One region of the Paenibacillus sp. FSL R5-192 genome, then DNA from elsewhere that is predicted to be linked to it. Evidence: predicted binding sites of a transcription regulator. Region 1 holds the regulator's gene; each other region holds the start of a gene.
The links. Region 1 encodes Rex, which represses fermentation and respiration genes when NADH is low (regulators of the CRP and FNR family bind a similar motif). Its sites were predicted from a motif close to TTGTGAAATATTTCACAA; they were not measured.
Positions count from the first base shown of each region.

Region 2: the regulator Rex is predicted to act here: its motif matches at 5,239-5,256, upstream of nadA (quinolinate synthase NadA).
Region 3: the regulator Rex is predicted to act here: its motif matches at 4,065-4,082, upstream of adhE (bifunctional acetaldehyde-CoA/alcohol dehydrogenase).
Region 4: the regulator Rex is predicted to act here: its motif matches at 2,087-2,104, upstream of nirB (nitrite reductase large subunit NirB).

Region 1 covers NZ_ASPR01000024.1:39,354-47,032, forward strand. Annotated here, with positions in the region: gene C161_RS18815 (acetate/propionate family kinase) at 1-38, opposite strand, end outside; gene C161_RS18820 (3-hydroxyacyl-CoA dehydrogenase family protein) at 35-907, opposite strand; gene C161_RS18825 (AAA family ATPase) at 1,041-2,543, opposite strand; gene C161_RS18830 (hypothetical protein) at 2,536-3,063, opposite strand; gene C161_RS18835 (DUF5590 domain-containing protein) at 3,366-3,896, opposite strand; gene C161_RS18840 (amidohydrolase) at 3,934-5,241, opposite strand; gene C161_RS18845 (redox-sensing transcriptional repressor Rex) at 5,228-5,881, opposite strand; gene dinG (ATP-dependent DNA helicase DinG) at 6,101-7,679, opposite strand, start outside.
Region 2 covers NZ_ASPR01000007.1:14,236-21,914, forward strand. Annotated here, with positions in the region: gene hslO (Hsp33 family molecular chaperone HslO) at 1-815, opposite strand, end outside; gene C161_RS04400 (type III pantothenate kinase) at 919-1,689, opposite strand; gene nadC (carboxylating nicotinate-nucleotide diphosphorylase) at 1,696-2,562, opposite strand; gene nadB (L-aspartate oxidase) at 2,559-4,193, opposite strand; gene nadA (quinolinate synthase NadA) at 4,229-5,167, opposite strand; gene ftsH (ATP-dependent zinc metalloprotease FtsH) at 5,467-7,512, opposite strand; gene hpt (hypoxanthine phosphoribosyltransferase) at 7,613-7,679, opposite strand, start outside.
Region 3 covers NZ_ASPR01000079.1:304,711-312,389, reverse strand. Annotated here, with positions in the region: gene pflB (formate C-acetyltransferase) at 1-431, opposite strand, end outside; gene adhE (bifunctional acetaldehyde-CoA/alcohol dehydrogenase) at 1,372-3,984, opposite strand; gene C161_RS30960 (Crp/Fnr family transcriptional regulator) at 4,415-5,131, shown strand; gene C161_RS30955 (hypothetical protein) at 5,219-5,932, opposite strand; gene C161_RS30950 (hypothetical protein) at 6,130-6,861, opposite strand; gene C161_RS30945 (winged helix-turn-helix transcriptional regulator) at 7,056-7,352, opposite strand.
Region 4 covers NZ_ASPR01000008.1:82,372-90,050, reverse strand. Annotated here, with positions in the region: gene C161_RS05005 (M42 family metallopeptidase) at 1-499, shown strand, start outside; gene C161_RS05000 (hypothetical protein) at 659-979, shown strand; gene C161_RS04995 (metal-dependent hydrolase) at 1,211-1,918, opposite strand; gene nirB (nitrite reductase large subunit NirB) at 2,194-4,623, shown strand; gene nirD (nitrite reductase small subunit NirD) at 4,681-5,007, shown strand; gene C161_RS04980 (formate/nitrite transporter family protein) at 5,051-5,833, shown strand; gene C161_RS04975 (YfbR-like 5'-deoxynucleotidase) at 6,119-6,748, shown strand; gene C161_RS04970 (response regulator transcription factor) at 6,749-7,570, opposite strand; gene C161_RS04965 (cache domain-containing sensor histidine kinase) at 7,563-7,679, opposite strand, start outside.

The DNA.
Region 1 (7,679 bases):
AGCGAGGAACTCCCCGCATTAATTACGAGTACTTTCACAGTCGGTCACCATCCTTGTCGTACTTGAAGAATCCTTCGCCTGTTTTGGCACCCAGGTGTCCTGCACGCACCATTTTCTTCAGGACTGTAGAAGGACGATATTTCAATTCTCCGAATTCACGGAACATTCTTTCGAGTGCAGCTTCAACAGAATCCAATCCGAAACGGTCAGCCATTTCGAGTGGTCCATGTTGGAAGTTGTATCCGATACGCATTGCATCATCGATATCTTCAGCAGATGCAACACCTTCTTGCAATACATGCAACGCTTCGTTAATCAGCAGGCAGATCAGACGGGAAGTTACGAATCCAGGGGATTCATAAATCATAACTCCTTTTTTGTCCGCTACTTCTTCAACAAAACGTCTGGTCTCTTCGAATGTTGTATCCGAAGTTTTCAGTCCACGAATAATCTCTACAAGATCAACCCGGGATACCGGGTGAATAAAGTGCATACCAATAACACGCTCTGGGTATTTGGTCGAGCTTGCAAGCTCGGTCAAACTCAGCGTGGATGTATTACTTGCCAGAATGACATTGCTTGGACAAACTTGGTCCAGTTGGCTGAATACTGCTTTTTTCGCATCCAGATCTTCTGAAATTGTCTCAATGACCATGTCGCAAGTTCCAAGTTCAGCTAAATGAGCTACCTTGGTAATGCGGGAAAGAATTAATTTCTTCTCCGCTTTTGTAATCGCCCATTTCTCTAGTTGTTTATCCAGATTGGTTTCGATCATGTCATATGCATGATCCAGCTTTTGTGTTGTATGCTCCACGAGAAGCACATCAAGTCCTTTGGCTGCGAGCATCTGGGAAATACCTTGCCCCATCGTACCGCCGCCGACAACTCCTATTTTTTTGAAAAACATGGTTCTGCTCCATCCTTTCGGTTCTCTATTTCTCTATTGTACCCTGTTCGCCGAAAATTACAAATTTCGACCCAACATATAATAATATCTTAGCACGAGTGAAATGTAAAAAAAAATAACCAGCATAAATAAATTATGCTGGTAGAAGGGCACTGTCACGAAATTGACAACGAAATTGTTCGCCAGACAAAACTTCCTCACGAATCAAGATGTCGAGTGAATTGTCGAAAATTGTCCGTTGTTCTTCAAGCAACTGCTTTGTCTGTTCCATCAGTTCTTGCAGAATTAATTTATTCTCTCGCATCAGTTCCTCGGTTGTGACCATATCCATGTTCACAATCCCAAGTGAAGTCAACCCCGAAGCCATCATCGTCTGTACAACATTGGTTGCCTGATCAAAGTCATTGCGTGACCCTGTGGAACGACCACCGTAGTACATTTCCTCCGCAGCTGCTCCTCCGAGTGCAATCATAATCTGCTCTTCCAGAAAGCGCTTCGTATAGAGGAACTGTTCCTGTTGCGGGTTATGACGTACATATCCCAACGCCTGACCACGCGGACTAAGTGCCACCTGACTAACACTGCCTGGACGAACGAGTTCAGCCATAATGGCATGTCCCAACTCATGAATGGCGACCCTTTTCTTCTCTTCCACGCTCGACTCACGGTCTGTCTTCTCACCCATCATGACTTTATCAATAGCCAGGGACAGATGCCGCTGTTCGATGTTTAACAGCCCGTCTCTCATGGCGTATATTGCTGCTTCGTTCATCACACTTTCGAGCTGTGCACCGGAGAAACCATATGATTCTTCCGCTGTTTTCTCCAGATTAACTTCCTTCAACAGAGGTTTGTTCACCGCATGCAGTTCCAGAATATGCTTTCTGCCCTTTTTGTCAGGCAAGTCCACTTGAATGTGGCGGTCAAAACGTCCCGGTCGCGTCAGGGCGCTATCCAGCATCTCTTTACGGTTCGTTGCAGCGATAACCAGAATTCTTGGCGTATCGGAAGAATAGATTCCATCCATTTCCGTCAGGAGCTGATTGAGGGTCTGATCATATTCACGCTGTTGACCACCCTCACGTTTCCCCCCGATGACATCGATTTCATCGATAAAGATAATAGCGTTTTCCTTATTTTCCTTGGTGGCACGGGTTCTCGCGTCCTTGAACAAATCCCGAATTCTGCTGGCACCCACACCAACATACATTTCCACGAACTCACTACCCGATGCTGCTACAAAAATAGAATCGGTGTAATGGGCAGCAGCCTTGGCCATCAACGTTTTCCCTGTCCCTGGAGGGCCCGTCAGCAAGATCCCTTTTAACGGGCGAATCCCGAACTTCCGGATTTCTTCATGTTTGATCAGAAAGTCAAGCGCTTCACGCAATTCCTGCTTAGCACTGTCTTGTCCGCCAATTTCTTCAAAAGTAAGCTTGGAAGGTCCTTTTTTCTTCCGTTTACGTTCCTGTGCAGCACCTACTGTAATCCCGCCACGCATTTGCATCATGAACAGCAAAGCTCCGACAAGCACTGCTGCAATCAGGATCGGAACAATATTAACACCAGTAAAAGCAAGGAAAATAATCAATACGGGAAAAAATCCGATGGCAACTTCTTTTGTCCACTTAGGCATTAGGCCACACTCCTATCTGACCGGGCACACGCGGCAGAATAATAAACTTGCTGGCATCTCCGTCTCTGAGACTGACATATACATTGTTGTCATCCATCGCTGTATTTACCTTAATTCCATTCGTCGCCATCTTGGACAACGTTGGTGTAATCTCGGTGTATTGCTTGTTCTCCATCGCCTGAGCTACGGTGAACATCGCATCACCCCACCAACTTTCCAGTGCTTCACTGGAATGATCCACAACATCCAACTTTAGTGAGCGTGTTCCAATCAGGGTCTGTCCTTCTTTGTGAATATATTGTACCAGTCTGCCCAAATCAACATCAGGTTGCAGATCCAGTTTCAATTGTACATCATTGCGGTTAATAGTTAATTGAACGTCATTGACTCCATCGTACTGGGTTACCATTTTTTCAATCGGATTCTGCACAGCCACCTGACGATATACAAACCAACCTCCAAACAACACAACGGCTGAAATGACGGCAGTTATAGCAATAGGCAATACTTTTAACTTCAAGTGAATTACCCCTCCCAGATTTTGGCCCAACCTACTGGCTTATTGGTATATACGAATATGTGCACATTGACTCCTGCGAGAATTTCGACAGGATTATTTGTTTTTGAATATAACTTTGAGTACATATCTGAGTATATCACATCGTATATACAATTTCGAAGGCGAAAATATGAATAAATTATTAATTTTAACTATTTAAATCAAATATGTTTACAGACAACACAAAGAACCGGTTCAGTCGGATATCCGTCTGCCGGTTCTTTCATTTCTTTAATTCTCTAGTTATCTCACTCTATCTTGTTCTAGCTGTTCGGGAGTGTGTAGACCAGGTCCACCTGTTCTCCGTTGCTAAAACGATAAAAGCGATAGTGGTTATGCGTACCGTCTTTATAATACACTTGCCACACATATATTCCATTCACAACTCCGGGCATGATTCGTTTAATCTCACCGGAAGGAACTTCAGAACTGAAGCGATTGCGTATCTGCGCTTCGGACATGCCATTCTGCAGCAGCTCACTGTGTATAGCGTTTGCACCCTTAACCGGTTGATTGTTTGCATCGAATTTAACCCAGACCATAACATCCTGGTTATCCTTGTTTTTGCCGATCAGGGTCCAGTAGATGTTGTCAGAGCCTTCTTTGTCTCCCCAGATGTACTTGCGCAATTCATCATAGGATGTAATGCCCAGTTGCTCCTGTGCTGCTTGTATGGCGAGCGCTTCTTCCTTGCGTTGGTCCTGCGTGACATGGACGTAATAACGCTGAAGTCCAAACAGAATCAGAACCAGTGCAAGCAGCGAAATCCATATCCACTTCTTTTTTTTCTTCAAAAGCCGAACTTCCTTTCCCTATGATGCTGTCCTGCAATTAACGAGCAAGCAGACCATCAAATGCCAATTGAGACTCACGCAAAATGCGTTCTTCATCCAACGTCAGACATTCGCCATGTTTCACCACTTGTTTTCCATCCACCCATACGTGCTCAACATCTTTGGCAGAAGCCGAGTAGATTGTATGTGAGATCAGGTCTGTATGTGGATAGAAATGTGCCTGTTCAATGTCCAAGGCGATAAAGTCAGCCTTCATGCCGACCTGGAGTGCTCCGGTATTGTTCAAGAAGATGGATTTGGCACCGTATGACGTTCCGAGTAATAACGCTTCGCCTGCTGGCACTGCCGTCGGGTCACCAGATACACCTTTGTGGATCAATGCAGCCAGTCTCATTTCCTCGAACATATCCAGGTTGTTGTTGCTTGCCGGTCCGTCTGTTCCGAGTGACACGGTAACTCCTGCTTTCAGCAACGCAGGTACCCGCGCAACACCGGAAGCGAGTTTCAGGTTACTTCCCGGGTTATGGGATACAGCCACATCATGACGGGCCAGAATCTCAATCTCTTCGTCATTCAGATGCACCGCATGTGCAACCAGGGATGGACGAGAGAAAAAGCCCAGTTTCTCCAGATGTGCCACAGGACGCAGTCCATAATCAGCCACGTTCTGCTCGACTTCACGAAGCGTTTCCGACATATGTGTATGAAGGGGAAGGTTTAGGTCGTTCGCGACCTGCACAAGCTTCTCTATGTAGTCCGGAGGGCATGTATATGGTGCATGTGGCGAGATTACGGTTGTAATGCGACCATCTGCCTGTCCATTCCACTCACGCGCAAACGCAGCCGACTCCTCCAGCTTCCGCAATTGTTCTTCTTCCGAGCACAACCCGATTACACCACGTGCCAGTGCTGCTCTAACGCCGGATTGCTCCACAACTTTGGCAACTTGATCCATGTGATCGTACATGTCCAGGAAAGCTGTAGTTCCGCCTTTCAACATTTCAAGCACCGATAGCGAAGTTCCCCAATATACGTCTTCTGAAGTCATTTTCGCTTCCATCGGCCACATTTTTTCCTGCAACCATACTTGCAATGCAAGATCGTCTCCGTGCCCTCTGAGCAACGACATCGCTGCATGACCATGCGTATTGATCAGACCCGGCAGGAAGAACAGTCCTTTTCCATCCACTTTGGTACAATTTTTGTCTTCATCCGGCAATGTCTCACCAATATGCACAATCTTGTCATTCTCAACAACCATGTATCCGTGGACCACGTTCCATGTTGTGCCGCCTTCATTAACGGCAAATTTGCCGTTGTGAATTACCCATCTATTTGTTGTCATCTTCCTCGTCGTCCTTTCCAGTCTCCAAGTAATAGGCCAAACTAAGCAGATCCGTTGTAAAGTCAGCATGGTGAATGCGGATATGCGGCGGTGTTTTTAGAATGGTTGGTGCAAAATTAAGGATCGCTTCAATTCCTGATTCAATAAGCTGATCGGCTACATTTTGGGCTTCCGTATCCGGAACCGTGATAATTCCGATGCGAATATTTTCCGTTTTAACCGCTTCCGTCAATTCATCCATTGGTTTTACCGTCAAACTGTTGATTTGACTACCAATCTTCGGTCCGTATGCATCAAATACAGCAACAATCTTCATGTTGTCTTTCAGATATGCGTTGTAGTTGGACAAGGCCTGTCCGAGATTACCCGCGCCTACCAGAGCCACATTAATTTGCTGATCGATTTTGAGAATGTGACGAATTTTTTCGATCAAATAGGATACATCATACCCGATCCCTTTACGACCAAAATCACCGAAGTAAGCCAGGTCTTTGCGAATTTGGGCCGGATTCAGATCCAGCCTCTGTCCAAGCTCTTGAGAAGAAACAGTAGCCACCTCACGCTGATGCAACTCGTTCAAATAACGCAAGTATACAGGCAGACGTCGTACCACCGCTTCCGAAATTTTATCCGATTTCATTCTTGCTCCCCCTTACCAAGGCCACGATAAAATAATAGATGAAAAGATGAGCATTCTGTATAAAACTCAAAGATAAACGTGACATTTTATACAGAATGCTCCTTGTAATTTGGGTTATAAGTTCTTACGTGCAACTGCTTTAATCGGATACGGAAATATCTAATAAAGTTTAACGCCAAACGATAGTGTCATGCAATGATATAACGAACAAAACAACCATTATTTTTGTTCATTAGCAGGTTTTTCCAACCACTCGGTAATTCGTGGAACCATTTGCTCCGTGAGCATGTGCTCCATTTTGGGACCAGGTAATGAATATAAAAAGAATTTACCATAATACGCTTCAATCACCCGTGTATCATAAACAATGACAATTCCTCTGTCCTTTGCTGTACGCACCAACCGGCCAAATCCCTGTTTGAAACGAATGACCGCTTGTGGCACGGACAGTTTCATGAACGGATTTTTCTTCTGTTCCTGAAGCAGCTCACTCTTGGCTTCCACCAACGGATGATTCGGTGGCTGGAAAGGCAATCGCACAATAGCGAGACAGGTTAGCGCCTCTCCCGGGATATCTACACCCTCCCAGAAGCTGCTTGTGCCCAGAAGTACCGTTGCTTTGGCATCTTGAAACCTGCGAGTCAATTTGGAACGACTTCCACTGTCAACGCCTTGCCCAAGCAACGAGATGTCGTTGCCAGACAGTGCCTCCTTCAGCGGATCATAGACCTGTCGCAACATCTTGTATGAAGTAAACAGAACCATCATGCGTCCACGCGTAGCAATTGCCGTCTCTGCAAGTGATTGCACCAGCATATTAACAAAGTGCGCATCACCCACACTTCCCTTCACACTCGGGAAATCACGCGGAATCACCAGAAGTGCCTGATCGCGATAGTTGAAAGGTGATGGCAACATCGACGTTAACAGCCGATTGTTCTCGGCCGCTTCCTGCAAGCCAAGCTGTTCAATCATGAACTGGAATGACTTATCTACCGAAAGCGTAGCCGATGTAAGCACAACACTTTTCTTTTTATCAAAAAATAAATCCTTAAGTTGTGCACTCACATCTACAGGTACGGCATACAGCTGGAGAGATTTGCTGCGGAATTGGCCGCTGGCTTCCATCCAGTACACCGTTTTGGCATCATCCATTCGCATGAAGAAACGTAGATTCTCCTTCAATGTGGTCAGATCTTTCAGCAGTCCTGTAATGTCCGTGATCAGACTATCCGATTGATAATCATCCTGATCCTCTTTCACTTCAAGCAGCAATTTGTCCCCTTTGCGAACCAAATCACCCAGAGTCACATAGATCTGGTTCTCCAGATCCTGCAACTCCTGCCATTTTGCAGGTTTCTGAGATGCTTTCAGACGCAGTGAAAATTGCCCCGTCTCTCCCGGTGAAGCATCACTTCGTTCAGGCAACAGACCAAACAAGGCATCGCTCATACGATCCCACAGCTCCTTAACTTCAAGAGCGAGCGGGAACATCTGATCCACCATGGAGCCCCATTGCACCGAATTTTCATGCCCGGATAACTGCGAACGAAGCATAGGCAGCTGTCCATTACGACTGTCTTTAAATAGGCGGGTCAGTGTATGAACCAAGGTGAAATATTTCATATGCATTCCAAGATGTTTACCAGCGACATCCTCCAGATGATGTGCCTCATCGATCACAAGACTCTCATAGGCTGGCAGCAGCTGATGCGCGGCTTTCACATCCGTAAATAATTTGGAGTGATTGGTGATTACGATATCAGACAACCCTGCTTCATGTTTGGCACGATGGTAG
Region 2 (7,679 bases), on a different contig from region 1:
ACCACTTCAGCCTGGCCCTCTTCTTCAATTAATTGCTCCATCTCCGTTTGGCCCAGGCTGATTAGTGTCTTCTCTACCCGCTCACGTGAACACTCACAGCTAAAATGAATATCCAATCCTTCCATCACTTGTACATCTGGCAATAATCGGCGAAGCAACTCTTCCAATTCAAGCCCCTGCTCCAGCAAAGTCGTCACTGGCGGCAACGTACTAATGGCGTTTTCGATCGCCGTGATCTCTGGATCTGTCAATCCCGGCAACAGCTGCATAATGAATCCACCTGAGACAATAACGGAATTATCCGTATCAACGAGCACACCAACGCCTACAGCAGAAGGAGTTTGCTCCGATTGCGCAAAGTAGTACGTGAAGTCTTCGCCCAGTTCTCCTGAAATAATAGGCACACTGCCACGATATGGTTCTTTCAGTCCCAAATCCTTCGTTATGTTGATGAAACCTTCCGTTCCAACCGCGCCTGCAACGTCCAGTTTCCCCACACTATTGCTTGGCAAATGTACATGCGGATTAGAAACATATCCTCGTACTTCGCCTTTCGCATTGGCATCAGCTACAATCTGTCCAATGGGCCCATCACCATTGACTTGTACCGTTAACTTCTCTTCACCTTTGAGCATTGCACCCATAATGGCTGCTGTTGTAACCGTACGCCCCATGGCAGCTGTAGCCGTGGGAAACGTATCGTGTCTTCTGCGTAGTTCCTCAACCAGTTCCGTAGTCTGGATAGCAAAGGCTCTTACCTTTCCATTCATTGCTGTACCACGAATTAACCGGTCATGCTTGTTGTTGTTTTCCAAGTCATTCAGCCTCCTTTGGCGTATCGCCATAATAGTCGTAACACAGAAAAAACGGCACAACACTTAAGCTGTAATCTCAGCCCGCTGTATGCCGTCACTATGCTCACCTTTCCCGGTTCCGCTCATATATAATACGCAGCCCTTCAAGCGTAAGCAGCGGATCAACTTCCTCTATACTACGGGTTTCTTCTGCGATAAGTGTAGCGAGACCACCCGTCGCGATAACTCGGGGCTTCGCTCCCATCTCCTCGCGAATACGTTCTACAATACCATCTACCTGCCCTGCATAGCCATATATAATACCTGCTTGCATGGCATGAATAGTATTACGGCCAATAACCTTTTTAGGTTTCTCCAGCTCTATACGAGGCAACTTGGATGCCCGCTCATAGAGCGCTTCAGTGGCGATCTGAATGCCAGGTACAATAGCTCCCCCCAGATAGTGGCCTTTCTCGTCAATACAGTCAAAAGTCGTTGCGGTACCGAAATCGACCACGACGAGAGGGCCGCCATACTTCTCAACGGCTGCCACTGCATTAACAATACGATCTGCACCCACTTCACGAGGGTTCTCGTATCGCAGATTCAAGCCAGTTTTGATACCAGGCCCAACGAGCAAAGCTTTTTTGCCTACATACTTCTCACACATCGCTTCAATTACATTTACCAGTGGCGGAACCACAGATGAGATGATGACACCTTCGATGTCACTTGCCCTGATGCCGGACATATGAAATAAATTATAAATCAATACGCCGTATTCATCCACTGTTGACTGACGTGATGTACTCAGACGAAAGTGGTGCAGCAATTCCCGGCCTTGATATACGCCGAGCACCATATTGCTGTTCCCCACGTCTACAACTAGAATCAAAGAGGTTCACCCCTCTTTCTTTTCATTTAAATCCAGACTAATATCCAGGCTCTCAAAGGAATAGGTTAACCTGCCAACCGAAATTACATCCACACCACTCTCTGCAATACCACGAATGGTCTGAAGAGACACGTTACCGGATGCCTCAACCTTCACATGAGGAGCCTGTTCACGAATAAGTTCAACCGCTTCACGCATCCACTCTGGATGCATGTTATCCAGCATAATGATATCTGCCCCGGCTTGCAAGGCTTCTCTCACCTGCTCCAGATTTTCAGTCTCCACTTCAATCGTCATCGTATGTGGGATAACGGTTCGCGCACGCTGTACCGCCTCGGTGATTCCGCCTGCACCCTTGATGTGGTTATCCTTAATCATAACAGCATCGTACAGTCCAAATCGATGATTCGCTCCGCCACCCACGCGCACTGCATATTTCTCAAGTAATCGGTGGCCCGGCGTTGTCTTACGTGTATCCACGAGCCTGGTCTCAAGACCATCCAGCACATCCACGTAGGCACGCGTACGCGTAGCTATTCCGGACATACGTTGCAGCAAGTTAAGTGCCAATCGTTCCCCCGTAAGCAGTGAATGTGTACTTCCCTCTACCTCGGCCAAAATCATGCCATGGGTAACCTTGTCTCCGTCTGTTACCTTCGGTGAAAATACAAGATCAGGATCAACGACTTGAAATACAAGTTCAGCTACGATCATGCCTGCAATAATACCATTGTCTTTGGCGTGTATAATGGCCTTGGATTGGTTGCCTGCCGGGATCGTCACACTCGTTGTAACGTCACCTGCACCAACATCTTCACGAAGCCAGTTTTTGATCGATTCGATAAGCCCTTCATTATATCCATTCAGTATCATGACATCAATTCCTCCACAATCGCTTGTTCTCGCTGTTGCAGACTATGCTTCTGCCACACGATATCATCACGTGCCGGGAAATCCTCACGATAGTGAGCCCCCCGACTCTCCTCGCGATGTAATGCACCGCTGGTAACTAACCAGGCACAGGTCAGAAGGTTGGCATACTCCAGCTCTTCCTTATGAGTGAGTGTCTGATCAAAAAATTGCAATTCCTGTTGCAGCTTGTCCATGGCCTTCTGCAGGTCCTCACCATTCCGGCGCAAGCCGACCTGACGAACCATCATTTTCTGTAATCGTAAGCGTCTTTCGGATACCGGCTTTTGCTCTTCCATGATCTTGTTAATCTTGTTATTCATGTCCACAGATGAAGGCGCAGCCCCTTGTAATAAACCAAGCGGAGGAAGAGATTGAATACGATCAACAATTCTCCGCCCAAATACAATCGCTTCTGATAAAGAGTTGCTTGCCAGGCGGTTAGCTCCATGCACTCCTGTAGAAGACACCTCGCCACAAGCAAATAATCGGGAGATACTGCTCTCTCCACTTAAATCCGTTTTCACTCCACCCATCATGTAATGGGCAGCAGGTGCAACGGGAATCCAGTCCGTTGTCATGTCCAATCCATAACGCATACAAGTCTCATATATGGTAGGGAACCGATGCTTGATCATCTCTGGCTGTTCATGTGTAATGTCCAAGTACACAAAGGTACTGTTGGTGGACTCCATCTCACTAACAATCGCTCGTGCCACGATATCGCGTGGGGCCAGTTCAAGCTGGGCATGATAACGATCCATGAAGCGCTCACCCTTCACATTGCGCAAATATGCTCCTTCGCCGCGTACGGCTTCTGACACAAGGAAACGCGGGGCCCCCGGGTAACAAAGAGAGGTGGGGTGGAATTGGATAAATTCCATGTCACGAACAATAGCTCCAGCCCGATAGGCCATGGCTACACCATCGGCAGTAGCTACATCCGGATTCGTCGTGTATCGGTACAGTTGTCCTGCCCCACCAGAGCAAAGAACGGTTGCCTGTGCCTTCACGAACACTTGCGATCCGTCATCCTTCTGAACCAGAGCGCCAATGCATTCCCCTCGATCTCGATCTGTAATCAGGTCAACAACAAAATGCTCATCCCATACTTCAATCCCAGGATGTTCATTCACTTCAACAGCAAGAGCACGTACAATCTCATATCCCGTTGCATCTCCGTTGGCATGCAAAATACGGCGGTGGCTATGCGCACCTTCCTGCGTCAACGCCAACTCGCCGTTCTCCAGATCAAATAAAGTACCCAAACGAATCAGTTCCTTCACTCCGTCCGGCCCCTCATTCACCAATACCTCTACCGCTTCGGAGCGGCATAAGCCCGCTCCTGCTACAAGTGTGTCCTGCAAGTGATAAGCAGGCGAATCATCCTCAGCAATAACCGCAGCGATGCCTCCCTGCGCATATCTGGTGTTACTTTCAAGTAATGACTTCTTCGTGATCATTAATACACGTTGTTGTTCACTTGCCTTAATGGTAGTAAACAAACCAGCAATCCCTGAGCCTATAACCAGTACATCCGTCTCTACCATGGGTAGCGCAGACAGATCGAAATCAACTAAATATTGCGGTATCATGTTATTCACCTGTCTTGGAGCAAGAGTAGCGCATCCTACTTTACCAACAACATGCGCTCTAGTGATTCTCTGGCTTTGTCGGCAACGGCCGGTGGCACATAGATTTGCGGCTTCATCGTTTCCAGGCATTTCACCAGTTTCTTCAAGTTGTTCACCTTCATGTTGGGACATACGAGGAACTTGGTAGCAAAGTGGAACTGTTTATCCGGACTATCCAAACGAAGCTGATATCCTGTACCATCTTCGGTACCTACGATAAATTCCTTCGCTGATGAATTTTTGCAATACTCCAGAATAGCTGTTGTGCTGCCTACAAAATCACCCATTTCTACAACCTCAGGGCGACACTCTGGATGGACAACAAACTCTGCATTTGGATGCTTGGCTCTCATCTCTACCACATCTTTGACTGTAAGCATATCGTGAGTGTTGCAGTAACCTTCCCAGATAATCATTTTCTTGTCTGTATGCTGCTGCACATAATGTCCCAGGTTTTTATCCGGTACCCAGATAATTTCGTCGGAATCCACCGATTGAATAACCCGGACTGCGTTCGCTGATGTACAACAGATGTCAGTCTCTGCTTTGATCTCAGCCGAGGAATTGATATACGTAACCACCTTGGCATTAGGATGTTGTGCTTTCAATTTGCGTAGTCCATCCACATTCACCATATCTGCCATTGGGCAGCCCGCACGTTCGTCCGGAATAATAACTGTTTTATTTGGCGCAAGAATTTTAGCGCTTTCACCCATAAAATGAACACCACAGAAAACGATCACATCCGCATCTGTCTGTGCTGCCTTCTGGGCTAACAGAAATGAATCTCCACGGAAGTCGGCAACCTCCTGTACTTCGTCACGTTGATAATAATGGGCAAGAATAATGGCATTACGTTCCTTTTTCAACACCATAAGCCGCTCACGCAGCTCGCGGTTCATCTCAGCCTTGCGCTCTAAAGCCAGAGCTTCCACCTGTGATCCTCTCCTTTATCGGGACAGCGTCATGCGCTGTTTCGTGGGCTAACCTAAGTCGTTATCTTCGCTTGAGAAACGAATCACAAGCGGTTTAACAACTAATTTACACAACGTTCACGACTCTGTCAATAAATGAAAAAGGCCCGGAACAGCGCTGTAACCACCTGTTTGCTAACTGGTTCGCCATCTAACTCCCGTTTATCTTTATCTATCCTCTTTTAAAATAATGGATAAAAAAAGAGAGCCCCGAGGGCTCTCTTGATTTCACCTGCTATTATAGCCAGATGTATTGTGCATTAAGACGTTGGCTTCGTTCCGCCATCATCCGGGTTATTGTTATTACCCTTTTCCAGATTCGGAGCTTCGTTTGGAATATCTCCGGCTGGTGGCTCAGGCGTTTCATCTTTACCTTGAATACGAACACGCACATCACCGATGGTGTCGATGATTGGCTCTCCGCCTTCAGTTGGTGTGCCTTCACCATCATTGTCATTCTCTGCTTTTGGAGTCAAAGAACCTGTTTCGATCAATTGCTTGATCTGATCCATTTCCAAAGTCTCAACCTCAAGCAAAGTTTGAGCGATCAGGTGCATCTCTTTTGAATGTTTAACAAGCAAGTCCTTACACTTCTCATAACAGTCATTAATAAAGCGTTGCATTTCCTGATCAATCTCGTAAGCAATGGAATCCGAGTAATTCTGTTCATGACCGATATCCCGACCAAGGAATACCTGTCCTTGTGAACTTCCGAATTGCATAGGTCCCAATTTCTCACTCATACCGTATTCCATAACCATGCTGCGAACAATACCTGTCGCTTGCTGGAAGTCACTGTATGCACCAGTACCAATTTCTCCGATGAACAATTCTTCAGCTACACGACCCCCGAGAAGTCCGGTTACTTTATCCAGCAATTCCTGCTTGGTAACCAGCATACGGTCTTCTTTTGGCAACATGATTACATATCCACCCGCACGTCCGCGCGGAATAATGGTCACTTTATGTACCATATCAGCATGTTCGAGGAAGTATCCAACAATGGTATGACCTGCTTCGTGATAAGCAACGATTCGTTTCTCGCGATCACTGATGACACGGCTTTTCTTCTCCGTACCAACGATGACACGGTCAATCGCTTCGTCAACTTCCTTCATGGAAATATCTTTACGGTTACGACGCGCTGCAAGCAATGCCGCTTCGTTCAAGAGATTTTCCAAATCCGCACCAGAGAAACCTGTTGTACGCTTCGCGATAATATCCATCTTCACATCTTTGGTCAGTGGTTTATTACGGGAATGTACTTTCAGGACAGCTTCACGACCTCTTACATCAGGGCGGTCAACCGTAATTTGACGGTCAAAACGTCCAGGACGCAGCAAGGCAGGGTCCAAAATATCTGCACGGTTCGTTGCGGCTATGATGATAATACCTTCGTTAACTCCGAATCCGTCCATCTCAACGAGCAACTGGTTGAGTGTCTGTTCACGTTCATCGTGACCACCACCGAGACCAGCACCACGCTGACGTCCTACAGCATCAATCTCATCGATAAAGATGATACATGGGGCATTTTTCTTCGCATTTTCAAACAAATCACGTACACGTGATGCACCGACACCGACAAACATTTCCACGAAGTCGGAACCTGAAATAGTGAAGAATGGTACACCCGCTTCACCGGCTACGGCACGAGCGAGCAATGTTTTACCGGTACCTGGAGGCCCTACGAGCAATACGCCCTTAGGAATCCGCGCACCTACTGCTGCGAATTTACGAGGGTCCTTGAGGAAGTCTACAACCTCAACAAGTTCCTGTTTCTCTTCGTCAGCACCCGCAACATCTTCAAATGTAACCCGCTTCTTCTCTTCGTTGTAGAGACGAGCACGGCTTTTACCAAAGTTCATTACTTTACCGCCGCCGCCTTGAGCCTGATTAAACAGGAAGAAGAACAGCAGGAACATAATGATCAAAGGAATAAAGGAAGTCAGCAACGTCAACCAGATGCTGTCACCTTTCATTGGCTCCTGATGATATTGGAAATTGTTAGTTTCACTTGCAGCTACAAGCTCACTAATTGCCTCATCCGTAGGAGGAATATACGTTGAGAAATTTTCTGATTTGGCGCCATCAGGTGCCTTCTTGTATTGACCGGTCACGAGATACGTTTGACCGTTGAATTGAACCGTCAATTCAGAGACATTGTTGGCTTTGATCGCTGCACGCAACTGATCATATCTAGGATTATCGGTGGCTTCGCCGCCATTGCTGACGAACTGGACTATCCCCACCACAACTAAAAAAAGAATCAAATAAAAACCAGAATTCCGGATGAACCGATTCATCCCCTACCTCCTCTCGAGACACTTTAATTATTTTAACATAGCCCGACATGGCTTCTCAACAGAAGCCAAGAACAGCTCAAGGCTTGGGTCGGGCAGGATATTAGCTACTATAGACTTCCGGCTTCAAAATCCCGATATAGGGCAGGTTCCGGTACTTCTCCGCAAAA
Region 3 (7,679 bases), on a different contig from region 1:
CGAATGTTTGTAAATATATCAATGACGCCCTGTGGCATTTCAAAGCCATATGCCTCACATGCGTCAATCATCATGCGAATTCCGCCTGTTGGTTGAATGGAACGTTTGAACGGAGCATCGGTCTGAACGCCGACAATCTGCTCTTTGGATTGATCCAGATAACCGGGTTGGTGAGAAACAATAGTACCTGGTGTGTTCACGTCAACGTCAAGGACACCGCCGTTATCCCGTTCTTTTTTGGTCAGATCAGATACGATCTCCCACAATTCTTTGGTATTCTGGGTTGCACCTGCGAGAAATGCTTCGTCACCGTAATACGGAGACAAGTTGTGTGCCAGAAAATCATTCACATCTACGGATTTGGTCCATGTTCCTTTGGTAAAGTTTCTCCAGCCTGTTTGTTGTTTGACATCTTTTTCAATCACCGACATCGTAATCCCTCCACTAATTTGGATTTCTGGACACATAACATCTTGCTTCATTCGTAGCATTGTGTGCCCAGAGCCGCGATTAATGTGAATTGTTTCACATAAACCGGAACATGTTCTCTCTACTTGGGAACCGGAACCGCGGGATGAATGTTTTTCTTACATTTTCAGTATACGACTTGGGGCTTTCATCATCTGTGATTTTTGTCACAAAGCCAGTGAACTAACTCACTTCACCTGCGCTGTGTCCCATTGCCCCCTGTAAATTTCACACTTAGCCACTGCGCGGGCAGAACAACTTCCGATCGCTGTTATCCCCGGATTTTTTCAATTTTATATTTCAAAGGGGAAAATCCGGGGATAAAGGCGAACGCTCCGCTTCTTCAGTTTTTTCTGCCCACTCCGTTATTGTGTGAACATCTGGCTCAAACAGCCACATCACGGATTCCGTGTAACCTCTATAGAACCCGTTGCTCCTCTATGCTCGGAGCAAACCAAATCTTAGAATAAATCCTGAAAAACAGATGCTCGCTCTTCTGTTTTTCTGCCCACTCCGTTAATGTGTGAACATCCGGCTCAAACAGCCACGTCACGGATTCCGTGTAACCTCTATAGAACCCGTTGCTCCTCTATGCTCGGAGCAAACCAAATCTTAGAATAAATCCTGAAAAACAGATGCTCGCTCTTCTGTTTTTCTGCCCACTCCGTTAATGAGTGAACATCTGGCTCAAACAGCCACATCACGGATTACGTGTAACCTCTCTAGAACCCTTTTGCTCCTCTACGCTCGGAGCAAACCAAATCTTAGAATAAATCCTGAAAAACAGATGCTCGCTCTTCTGTTTTTCTGCCCTCTCGTTATTGTGTGAAAGACGGCAATCGGGGCTCCCCTCTCGGGGAACCCTGATCTTCTTGCCGTAAAGCACGCTTTGTTCTAAATTTATTATTCAAACTTTCCGTAGAAAGCGTTGCGGTATACATCAGCCAGTTCAGTTACCAGCGGCAACTTCGGATTGGCGGTTGTACATTGGTCTTCGAAGGCACGGTCTGCCAGATAATCGACATGTGCTTCAAAGTCTTTGGCATCAAATCCAATTTCCTGGAACGATTCTTCAATGCCCAATGTTTTGTTCAGTTTGCGAATCGCATTGATGAGACTGGTTACGCCTTCTTCTGTTGTGCGAGCAGGCAATCCCAAGATACGGGCAATTTCGGCATACCGCTCATCCGCTACAAAGTGCGAATATTTCGGGAACGATGCAAATTTGGTCGGTTTTTTTGCGTTGTAACGAATGACGTGTGGCATCAGGATTGCATTTGTGCGTCCGTGTGCGGTGTGATACTGACCGCCCCATTTGTGCGCCAAGCTGTGGTTGATGCCCAGGAATGCGTTGGCAAACGCCATACCTGCAATCGTGGAAGCATTATGCATTTTCTCACGTGCCAGTTTATCTCCTTGCAGTGCCGATTGCTCCAGGTATTGGAATACCAGTTGGATTGCTTTGATCGCAAGTCCATCCGTGTAATCATTTGCCATAACAGATACATAAGCTTCAATCGCATGCGTCAGTACGTCCATACCTGTATCGGCAACGGCTGTTCTCGGCAGGGAGTACACGAACTCCGGATCGACAATCGCTACGTCTGGTGTCAGCTCATAGTCGGCCAATGGATATTTGGTGTTACCTTGATTTTTATCTGTGATAACCGCGAACGATGTCACTTCAGAACCTGTACCTGATGTGGTTGGGATCGCTACAAATTTCGCTTTTACGCCGAGACGTGGATATTTGTAGATCCGTTTGCGGATATCCATGAATTTTTGTTTCAGATCGTTGAAGTCCGTGTCCGGGTATTCATAGAACAACCACATGGCTTTGGCAGCATCCATCGGTGATCCACCGCCGAGTGCGATAATGCAGTCTGGTTGGAAGCGGCGCATCATTTCGGTTCCGCGGTCTACCGTTGTTGTGGATGGATCTGGCTCAACATCGGAGAATACTTCGATGGCTACCGGCATTTGGCGTTGACGCAGATAGTGTTCTACCTTTTCAACATATCCAAGCTTCACCATCATGGCATCCGTAATAATCGCCACACGTGTGATGTCAGGCATTTTGGCAAGATACTGCGTTGCCCCTTTTTCGAAGTAGACTTTGTTCGGCACTTTGAACCATTGCATATTCACGGTACGGCGAGCCACCCTTTTCACATTGATTAAGTTCACAGCGGTTACATTGGAAGAAGTCGAGTTACGTCCGTATGATCCGCATCCCAGTGTCAATGACGGCATGTTTGTGTTGTAGATATCCCCGATGGCACCATGTGTGGATGGTGAGTTCACAATAATCCGTCCAGTTTGCAAACGATCTGCGAATTTGCTGATCACTTCTTCATTTGTGGAGTGGATAACCGAGGAGTGACCCATGCCGCCAAAAGCAACCACTTCTGCTGCACGTTCAATGCCCTCTGCTGCCGTTTTAACTTTGTAACAAGCCAGTACCGGGCTTAATTTCTCAGCCGACAATGGGAATTTGGTACCTACCCCTTCAATCTCGGCCACGAGAATTTTGGTGCCTGCCGGAACTTCAATACCGCACAACTTCGCAATACTCACCGCAGATTGACCAACAATCGCCGGGTTCACCGCACATTTCTCGGCATTAATCGCACCTGCTGTCAATTTTGCTGCTTCATCTTTGTTAACAAAGTAACAGCCATTTGCAATCATTTTTTTCTTCACTTGATCGAAGATCGGTTCTTCAATGATGACCGCTTGTTCAGAAGCACAGATCATGCCGTTATCGAAAGACTTGGACAGGATCAAATCCGTTACTGCCTGATTGATATCCGCGCTTTTCTCGATAAAGCAAGGTACGTTACCCGGTCCTACGCCCAGTGCAGGTTTACCACAGCTGTACGCTGCACGTACCATGCCTGATCCGCCTGTTGCCAGAATGAGAGCCACATCATTGTGATTCATCAGTTCGTTTGTACGATCCATGGAAGGATCATCAATCCACTGAATGCAATCTGCTGGTGCACCATGTTTCACAGCCGCTTCCAGCAGGATTTTGGCAGCTTCCCGGCTACAATTCTGTGCAGATGGGTGAAAACCAAAGATGATCGGGTTACGCGTCTTGATGGAAATCAATGCTTTAAACATCGTCGTTGATGTTGGGTTGGTAACTGGTGTAATACCCATGATGATGCCGACCGGCTCCGCAATTTTCTGGAAGCTCTCATATTCGTTATCTTCAATCACACCTACGGTTTTATCGTACTTGATACTGTGGTACACATATTCTGTTGCAAATATATTTTTGGTGATTTTATCCTCATACACTCCGCGGCCTGTTTCTTCTACGGCCATCTTGGCGAGCATCATGTGTTTATCCAGACCCGCAAGTGCCATCGCTTGCACAATCCGGTCAATCTGCTTCTGGTCCATCTTCATGAATGCGGCGTGTGCTTTATTCGCTTTGTCGATTAACGTTTGAATATACTGACCTGCTGTCGGTTCTTTTGCTGGGGCGACTTCGTTCTTTACAGCCATCTCCCTCATCCTCCTAAAGGTTCGTATTAGTTTGTCTCTCTCGTTTACATTCACATCGTAACATGACAATAAACTTAATTATGTGATTTTTTTCACAAAGTATAACAAATTTAATTTAAGTTTTGTAGTGTCCTTCGTATGACCATTTTCACTTCCTATCTAAAATATAGAGCTGTAAAATTCATCCTCTCCATTAAAAGTGAATTTTATCACAATGTTTGAAATTTCGTCATTTTTGCCCCCTTTCCTTCCCCCTCAAACGGTAAGATTAGGTATATACTGAACTTAAAAATTGAACCACCGCAATTTGTACCGTCCTTCCTCCCGGCCGAGATGACCCTGATCAGGACGGCAACGGTTTGCGGCGAACCTCGGAGGCTACTGCTTACTACAGAAGGTCGTCCGATGGACATAAAGGGGAGATAGACTTATGAGAGAACTAACAACTGTACTGGAAAAGCGCGGTAATACTAACTGTTTCTCGGAAGCAAATTTCAACCATCTGCTGGTTACCATGAAAGATAGAACCTATCCGGAAGGTACACATCTGTACTGGGAAGGCGACATCTCTGACAAACTTTATTATATGAAACGGGGCCGTGCCCAGATCACCAAATCCACGGATGAAGGCAAGGAACTGATCATGTATATGTATCAATCCGGTGATATGATTGGGCAGGCTGATCCCTTCTTTGGCTCTAAACACAGCTTCTCAGCGGAAGTATTGGAGGACAGTGAGATCGGTGTACTGGAACATAAAGACCTGGAAATGTTAATTTGCCAGCATTGTGACTTCGCGATCGATTTTATGAAATGGATGGGCATCCACCACCGGTTGACACAGACCAAATTCCGGGATCTCATGTTATATGGCAAACCGGGTGCACTTTGCTCCACCCTCATTCGGTTGTCGAATTCGTATGGTGAGCCTCATGGAGAGCATGTCATTATTCACAAAAAAATTACCCATACGGATTTGTCCAATATGATTGGAGCCACTCGTGAAAGTGTAAACCGCATGTTAAGCGATCTGCGTAAGAAAGATGGGATTGAATATGACAATGGCATGATTGTCATCAAAGATCTGAAGATGCTGCAAGGAATCTGTCACTGTGAGCTTTGCCCGAACGAGATCTGTCGTATTTAATATTTGACTATGCTAATCGGATCTTGTTTATATATTTAATGAAAAAAAGCCCAGTTCTCTAAAAAGAGATTGGGCTTCTTGGTATACTTAGGATGCATTGGTTAATTCAAGCTTAACCGCATCACGTGGATTCAATTTCATGTCCAGACCATTTTCCATTAATTCTTTGTCATTCACCATAATGACCCACCGCTCATTCATACGAGGCGTGACATTCTCGACCGAAACGACAAATTTGTTATTCTCCGACATTCTTACAATGCCGCTGGACTTCAACACATCACGAACTGTGCACTCTTGAACGTAGACGCCGGCATATTGACGATTAAGGGTTGGCATAATGTTTCCACCGCTAACCTTGAGTAACGTTGTCTGATATGCAACGCCATCCCCCCCACTGTCAGCGGCTTTCACGTAAATGATCACTTCATCTTTGGCATGAAGCTCCATGTCCCAATCTTCCTGTTCAATATCCTTGCCATTTAATTTGACAGCCCAGCTCAGCGAAGAATCCAGAGAAACTTCACCCACGGATTGAATCCGCTTGCCATCTGCCGTAAAATCAACCAGTCCGCTATTGAGTAATGCTTTTTTGAGTGTCAAACCCTCACTAAAATCTCGCTTAATGGACTTTGTTGCATCAGGCAAAAACGTACTGCCATCTACAGCCACTGTGATTGTATTCGCTGTTTCTGTCTCTTTGACAATTGGCTGCTCAGAAGGCTGTGTCTCACTACAACCAGCCAAGATCGCCAGTAGGAGCAAACATACACCTATGTAACCGGGGATTTTCTTCATCATGTAGGTAACACCACCCTGCGTAAAATCATTCACCCTGTTGTCCATAACCTCTATTATGGCACAACCTTCGGCAAAAAAAAGTGTCAAAGCCGTTACTTTTATAGGGTACCGCCTGCAAATAAGGCTTGTACAAGAAAGAGAGCCTGCACACAGGCTCTCCAATCTAAATTATTTTTACGTTATCATTGGTTACGTTATCATTGGACACAAGCCTGCATGTATGTCCGTCCTCCATCTCCATCTTTCAGATATGGATTAAGCCCGAAGAACTGCTCCTCAGACACATAGACCCCTGTCAGCAATCGCCCTTCAAGTAATCCACCATCCACCTGTACGCAGCATGAAGGTGCGTCTACATACTCCTGATACAACGGAATCTGCCCATATTGTTGATGGACCTTAAATACCTTCCCTTGCTCATGCAAAGGGCGTTCCGAGAAATAGGTAGGCACAATGTAACGGGCAATGACATCCAGCTCCTGCACGCTATAAAAGGGTTCATCACCAAGCCATGGTGCAAACATTCGAATCTTCTCATATTGAGACCAGACAACCGCCTGAATCAGCATTTCTGCCTCAACCAACCGACCTTCTCCCACATCTAAAGCCAATTGCTTAGCATGCATAGTTTCTTCCATCTGAGACATCGTTGAATCAGGTTGTCCCAGCTCACATCCGATACACTTCCAGCCCCTGGACGTTTGAATCCATTTTTGCAGCACCGCCGGAGCTAATTTCGGACCATCGCTGTTCACAGAATGCGTATTCACTTCGGCAAGATCATCCTTAACCGAACGGGAATATGCTGTGCGCTTAAACAACTCTGCAGCTTTTTTGTAAATTAGATGGACCTGAATGGATGCGCTCTCAAGTTCTGCAATATCTTTTTTGCCGTAGCGTACTTCACGGGATAAGCTTTCTTCTCTCATGACAAGTGGGCCTCCTTCGCTCCGGCCGTCTGTGGCCATTTTCTATAGATTATACTACAACTCATGACAACATGTGCATAGCCCAAGAGAAAAACGCCGAACAACATAGTACTTAAGACAAAAACCCCTGATTTCCACAGAAATCAGGAGTCTATGTCATTCATGCAACAAAAGTGGGTGATATTGCTTATGCGTTAGTCAACCCACTGCTCAGCCCAGTCTTGAATTTGATTCATGACAGGCTGGAGCGCTCTACCTTTATCCGTCAGTTCATATTCAATACGAACTGGCGTCTCGGGATAGACGTGACGAACCAGAATACCTTCACTCTCCAGATCTTTCATCCGTTCGGATAACATCTTATCACTCATGGATGGAATCAGATTGGAGATATCCTTGAATCGCTTCGAACCACTCATCAATGTTTGAATAATTAAACCATTCCAGCGCTTGCCCAAAAAAGAAAACGCCGTCTCAAAACGCGGACACATCCGCAAGTCTTGACCTTCCACATTAATCACCTCTTTAGAGATCACTCAAATCAACTTACATTTTGTTAGTATATTTCATAATAACATATTTAAGCTTCAAAGAAAACGCCTGCAACTAAAAAGTTTAAATTTTAGAAGCATATCATCCAAAATGGATCATACATCCCAGTATACATTACACGCTACGTCGTCACCATGGGAAATATCGTATAACTTCCCCATAGTACTATCTTACCCAAAAAGAACCCAGCTGCCACAGTCATCAATGACTCGGAGAAGGGTTCTTTTTGAATAAAACTTATAATTTCCATTACACGATTGAGTTAG
Region 4 (7,679 bases), on a different contig from region 1:
TGAAGCGCTGCACAAGGAAAAACTTCCTAACACACTTTACGCTGGTGCAACGGTTCAGGAAGAACTGGGGCTTCGCGGTGCACGTACGGCGGCCAATCTGATTCAGCCTGATATCTTCTTTGCACTTGACTGTAGCGCGGCAAATGATATGACAGGTGACAAACAGTCATTTGGACATATCGGAGAAGGCGCATTGCTTCGTATTTTTGACCCGGGTATGTTCACCCATCGCGGAATGGTTGAATATGTTCAAGATACGGCTTCATCCAATCAGATCAAAATGCAGTATTTCATCTCACCAGGTGGTACAGATGCAGGTCAAGTTCACCTGAGTGGCATTGGTGTACCATCAATAGTTGTTGGTATCTGCGCACGTTATATCCATACCTCTTCTTCCATCATTCATACGGATGACTACGATGCGGCCAAAGAACTGATCGTGAAACTGGTCAAAGGTCTGGATCGGACAACGATGAATACCATAATTAATAACGCGTAATAGCTGACAAGAGACTTCCTATCCATCGGGAGGTCTCTTTTTTATATTCACAACGATATCAGTTAGACACGTAGATTAATAGGCCGAACATTATAGGGAATTACACATAAGATACAATAACGGAAGATGAATTAAACACCAAACAGCGGGGGACCTGTTATGGCAGTGAGAAGGAATGGAAAATCGAATAAAGGTTCCAAAAAAACAAATGCCGCAAACACCCTTCTCAATGGCAACCTTAAAGGAAGAAATCTGGAACTTATCGTTGCAGCATTACTGGTCAGTGGGAAGTTAAGAGTGGATGCGGTCACGTTGTTTCGAGAAGCTACACTGGTCGTTGAACTGGTTGGGCAGTATAAATCGCTACAAAATATTACACCATCGAATCAAGACAAACTGGTGCAATTCCTCGATGAGATCGGTGGCGATATGACGTTGAATGACGTTATACGGGCTTTCCAACAGAGAATCAATTCCTAAACGCCAAGAAATGAGGTTGAAGTGATGTCTGACTTTGACGGAAATGGGTTCGCTGAACTACTGATCATTGTCATTCTTGTTGTTTTATTTGTATTTGGTTCTTCCGATATTGACGACCTGACTGATTCTCCTTCTCAATCCTGAATTGGCTAAGTTATTACGATTTATTCATTATGAAATGCATACCTGTAAACGCCAGCCCACAATATGCGGGCTGGCGTTTTTGGATGGCTATAGAAATAGCGGTGAGAATGCAATCCAGGCCAGAATAAGAGTAAGCACAATGCAGACATTCTCTACAACGGCCCCACGCTTGGTCCCTGTACTCATCAGATTCACCCGTATGCGCCACTTGAGCGGTGGTAACGGACGAATACCCCGATTGGTTAGTGAATCGGCCAATAGATGCATCGCATATGCCGTGCCTCCCGCTACCCAGATCTCCGGTCCCTGCTGCTGGGTCGTGCTGTACAACAAGCCCGCCCATATTGCGGTTCCGTACAGGGTATGTGTCAGTCCCCTATGAGTCAGTGTGGTACAGAGCATTAACAAACTGCCTGCAATCAAGTTCCACGGTGCGAACGCGTGACCATAAAAGACCAGCCCGAGTCCAATCGCAAACATCAACACTTTGCGAAGCGAACGCGAAGGCAGGAATGACACAAGCGCAATGAGGATCGCAAGCAATAGGTTCCATGGTTTGGCATGAACATAGAAGTACACAAATACAGCTGTGGGCAACAGAATCGTCTGTAACAACCTGATCAGACTGTTAGGCAAGGCTCTGGATACCAGCAGCGAATTTGGCTCATCAATGTCAGGCAATAACGAACCAATCAGAGCAACCGTAACTGCCGGCGCAGTCACCGGCATACCGGCCAACTGCAGAACAGAAAGCGACACGCCGGTCCCGATAATAAGGTGAGATCTTCCCATCATGATGCAAAAACGTCCTTTCGAAGAAATCGGGAACAATACGGCCCAGTTTCGATTTTACAACGAAAACAAAATAAGAACAATAGTTCGCATTTCTTATTTGTATGAAAATAAATATAACTTTCTGTGATGGGGCTCACATTATTATATTTATGACTCTTTTATCTTTATTAGTGAATTAAATCACATAAACTGTCGTCAACTACTTGTATAATTTCAAATATAAACCACTAAAATTTTGAGTAATGTACAGCGTCTATTCAAGGAGGCATACACACATGAACGGAAAAAAAGAGAACCTCATTATCATTGGTAACGGTATGGCAGGAATCAGTACCGTTGAGCAAATTTTAAAATTAACTACGCGATTTGATATTACCGTTTTTGGCACAGAGCCCTATCCTAACTACAACCGCATTATGTTGTCTTATGTACTGGAAGGAAGCAAAACACTGGACGATATCGTGCTGAACGACCTTCACTGGTATGAAGATTACGGCATTACGCTGCACACAGGCACAACGGTTACACGAATCGATGCCGAGACGCACGAAGTTGTGACTGAAGATGGAACTCGCGTTCCTTATGACAAAATCATCATTGCGACTGGCTCCAACTCCTTCATTCTCCCTGTACCAGGACATGACAAAGAAGGTGTTGTCGGTTTCCGCGATATCGCCGATTGCAATGTCATGCTGGAAGCTGCTAAACAGTATAAACGAGCGGCCGTTATCGGGGGCGGACTGCTAGGCCTTGAAGCTGCCAAAGGATTGGTACAACTTGGTATGGAAGTTACCGTAGTGCATCTGATGGAAGATCTGATGGAGCGTCAGCTTGATCCACAAGCTTCAGCCATGTTGAAGGCAGAACTCGAACGTCAGGGTATCCGGTTCAAGATGGGTGCGCAGACTTCCGAACTGCTGGGCGGCGAACGCGTTGAAGGGATTCGTTTTGCAGATGATACGGTTCTGAATGTTGATTTTGTGGTCATGGCTGTAGGGATTAAACCTAATACGGTCGTAGCTCGGGAAAGCGGTATGGAAGTCAACCGGGGCATTGTCGTGAATGACTATATGCAGACTTCCCTTGAGAATGTGTATTCGGTTGGGGAATGTACAGAGCACCGCGGCGTATGTTACGGCCTCGTTGCCCCATTGTTCGAGCAAGGCATGATTCTCGCGAAACATATCTGCGGTGTGGAGACCGCTCCTTATGAAGGTTCAGTTGTATCCACGAAATTGAAAATTTCGGGTGTAGATGTCTTTTCAACTGGTGAATTCATCGACAGCCCAGAGCACACCGTCATTTCGCACAAAGATGACTGGAAACGGACTTACAAAAAAATTCTGCTTCGTGATAATAAAATGGTCGGCGCTGTTCTCTTCGGTGACATTACGGATTCTGCCGAATTGCAGAAACTGATTAAAAATCAAACCGAAATGACCGAGGAATTGTATGGTTCACTCATGGGTACAGGCTGCGGCGGTCATAAGAAAGCAACCTCTGTTGAAACGATGCCCGAGGACGAGATCGTCTGTGGATGTAACGGGGTAACCAAAGGAGCCATTGTTGATGTAATTACAAACCAGGGCCTTACCACTGTTGATGAAATCAAAGCCTGTACCGGTGCAACACGCTCTTGCGGTGGGTGTAAACCGGTTGTGGAACAGATTCTGCAATATGTACTTGGAGACAGTTTCAGTACTGGAGCCAAACAGGGCATCTGCGGATGTACTTCCATGGGACGGGATGAGATTGTAGCCGAGATTCGTGAAAAAGGACTACAAACGACCAAAGAGGTCATGAATGTACTGGGTTGGAGTCAACCTGAAGGTTGTTCCAAATGTCGTCCGGCGATCAACTACTACCTTGGCATGATTGCACCAGACACACACGAAGATGAGAAAGAATCCCGTTTTGTTAACGAACGGATGAACGCGAATATTCAAAAAGATGGAACGTATACGGTTGTACCTCGGATGTACGGCGGGGTGACTACACCAGCGGACCTCAAACGTATCGCTGACGTTTCAGTCAAATATGATGTAAAAGCAGTCAAAGTGACTGGCGGTCAGCGTCTCGATTTGATTGGTGTTAAAAAAGAAGATCTGACCAAAGTCTGGGCTGAACTGGATATGCCTTCAGGTTATGCATACGCCAAATCGCTGCGTACGGTCAAAACATGTGTCGGCTCCCAATTCTGCCGATTCGGTACACAGGATTCCATGGCCATGGGCGCTCGCATCGAACGTAAATTCGAACGTCTGGATCTGCCAGCCAAGTTTAAATATGCCGTCAACGGTTGTCCGCGGAACTGTGCAGAAGCATGTACAAAAGATATCGGTATCGTTGGTAACGACGGAGGCTGGGAAATATTCATCGGTGGTAACGGCGGTATTAAAGCTAGACTGGCTGATTCCTTATGCAAAGTGAAAACAGATGAAGAGTTGATTGAACTGTGCGGCGCCATCATGCAATATTACCGCGAGACAGGTAACTATCTGGAACGGACTTCCGAGTGGGTGGAACGCATGGGTCTGGAGCATATTCGTTCGGTGGTTGTGAATAACCTTGAGGAACGTAAAGCGTTGATGCAGCGGATTGAATTTGCACTTGAGCATGTTGAAGAACCTTGGCAAAAAGCGATTCGCAATGAAGAAGGCCAGAGTAAAATGTTCCATGGCATCGAAGTATCAGCTCGTCCATAAGTAAGCTTGCAGATTAATACTGCCGGAATGTTAAATATAGATAAGGAGTGGTTTAAGATGACGACAAAACAATCAGGCACCTACTTCCCTGCCGGAGTAGTTGAAGAATTCCTGCCACGAATCGGAAGAGTAGTTGAGATTAAGGATCATCAGCTTGCTGTCTTTCTTGCATCGGATGGTACCATCTTCGCTGCGGATAATCACAACCCCCATCCTAAGGGTGGGCCGCTGGCTGAAGGCATCGTGTCCGGGCATTATCTGTACGATCCGCTGTATGATTGGAAAATTGACCTGACTACAGGTCTTGTGCAAGCACCGGACGACGGTCAAGTACAGATGTATCCGGTAAAGGTAGAGAACGGCCAGGTTTGGATCGAAATATAGCGAAACGTTCAAAGATTGATGCAAAATAATGGGGGAAACCGTGATGTATACACCAAGTGTTGAGGGAATTATTGAAGCTGCGGTTAAAAAACGGGATCAAATGAACGCAAGCCTGTCACGATATATGGTTGCTGCCTTGATGGCTGGTGCCTATGTAGGGCTTGGCATCGTTCTGATCTTCAGTATTGGTGCTCCGCTCCTTGCGGCACAGTCACCACTGCAAACTATGTTGATGGGTATGTCCTTCGGACTCGCGCTCACGCTGGTTATCTTTGCCGGATCGGAACTGTTTACAGGTAACAATATGTTCTTTACCATGAGTACACTGGCAGGCCGAACCACAGTGAACGAAACGCTGAAGAACTGGGGGCTCGTCTTTGTTGGTAACCTGCTCGGCGCAATTCTATTAAGTCTACTTATAGTCGGTAGCGGCCTGTTCAAAACGGCTACGCCGGAACATCTGTTATTCGTTGTCTCTGCCAAAAAGATGGCGGCACCCATGTCTGAGTTGTTCTTCCGAGGCATTCTCTGTAACTGGCTCGTCTGTCTGGCGATCTGGATGGCAGCTCGCTCCAAAGAAGATATCGCCAAACTTGTTCTCATCTGGTGGTGTCTGTACGCATTTATCGCAAGTGGTTATGAGCACAGTGTTGCCAATATGACTTTGCTGTCTTTATCCTGGTTGCTGCCAAACCACCCGGATACAATCACGATGGCAGGCTGGTTCCATAACATGATTCCGGTAACGCTTGGTAATATTATCGGCGGTGCCCTCTTTGTTGGAATGGCGTATTGGTATACTTCTCCGGTACGAAAAAAAGCATAATTCTTGATTCAACTGCACTTATGTAGCCTAGAGCACAACATCTACACACACTGAAGCCACGATGGATGCCGAACTCACGTTCAGTCACACATCGTGGCTTTTTATTGTTTGTCGATAAGCTGTTACTCTCTCGTACGCTTCCCATTCATCCTCTCGTCCTTCTATAGAGAATTAAAACTTCATTTTACCTTCGTCGCTATCCGCGTTAATCCACAGTTGACATAACTGGCGTATAGTCGATGGATACTCACACTTATACTCAACCAGCAAAGGATGAACGCTTATATGGGAATTCACACGTACTTCAGGTCACTAAACGATCTTGAACGTATTATTCGTACACCTGGCAAATTCAAATTCGAAGAACACAGCGTATCCGCCCATTCCTGGAAAGTGGTACAGTACGCCAAAACGCTCGCAGATATTGAGGAGCAACATGGAGTCACCATCAATTGGAAGAAGTTATACGAAATCACCAGCAGTCATGATTATGGCGAAATCTTTATCGGTGATATCAAAACACCCGTCAAACATTATTCACTGGAGCTGCGTTCGATGCTGCAAAAGGTCGAAGAAGGCATGGTTGAACATTTTATTAATGAAAATATTCCTGAAGAGTTCCAGCCTATTTTCCGCAGACAGCTGCGTGAGGGAAAAGACCAATCGGTTGAAGGACTGATTCTCGAAGTCGCAGACAAGATGGATCAGGTATATGAAGCCTTTGCTGAGCTCCAACGTGGCAATACGGAGAAAGAATTTATCGTTATGTACCGTTATGCCCTGGTCAAAATCAAAAATATCGACCTCCACTGTGTGCAGTATTTCCTGGAACAGATTCTCCCCGACATGATCGAAGAAGGTATCCGCTCCCCGTTTGATATTCGCAAAATAACAGAAGAAGCTCTGGCCCAGTAATCAGCTCAAGTCAACATGGTGCTCATCATCCATGGACAGGGCTTTTTTTCGTTCCTGCAATTGCAGTCGGTACTCGCTAGGGTACATGCCCGTTTTGTTTTTGAAGATCCGGCTGAAATAGTGGGAATCACTATACCCTACCGCTCCACCAATAGTCTTGATATCCATATTCTCGTGCGTGACGAGCATACGTTTTGCTTCATTAATCCGCAGACCTGTCATATATTTTAGCGGAGTCTCACCCGTTACTTTCTTAAAACACTTCCCCAGATAGTCCACACTAAAATGCATCTGTCCCGCCATGTCCTGGAGTGTAATCTCATGCATGTAATTCTGCTTCAAATACAACTTAACGGCCTCTGCGATATCCTCCGGCTTCACCTGCTCATCCAGCACGGCACTGACATGCGCAAGCGAATCCACAGCGCTCCCAAGCTTCAATTCCATCGCATCCAGCAGTGTACGAAGCTGTTCTTCCGATAATGGTTTGAGCAGATAATCCTCCACCTTGTAACTGATCGCCTGCCGTGCATATTCGAATTCATGATAACCACTCAGAATGACAATTTTCACATGCGGATAGGCAAAGTACAGATGTTTGGCGAGTTCCAATCCATTCATTACCGGCATCTGTATATCAGTTACAACCAGATCAGGTACGGAATGTTCAATGAGCTGTAACGCTTCCTGACCGTTCCGCGCTTCACCGATCACCTCGAACCGGGTGTCCAACTCTCTGAATTTGCGCGAGACATTCCGGCGAATCAGGGCTTCATCTTCCACAATAATCGTTCTATATTTGATTGTCATGGGTTCAGTCATGCTCCTTTCGAATGGAACCACCTATGGTAATCTGGACACCGCCGGAAGGCTTGTTCGTAATCTGCATGTGGGCTGCCGTGCCATACCATAATTTCAATCGGACCCATAT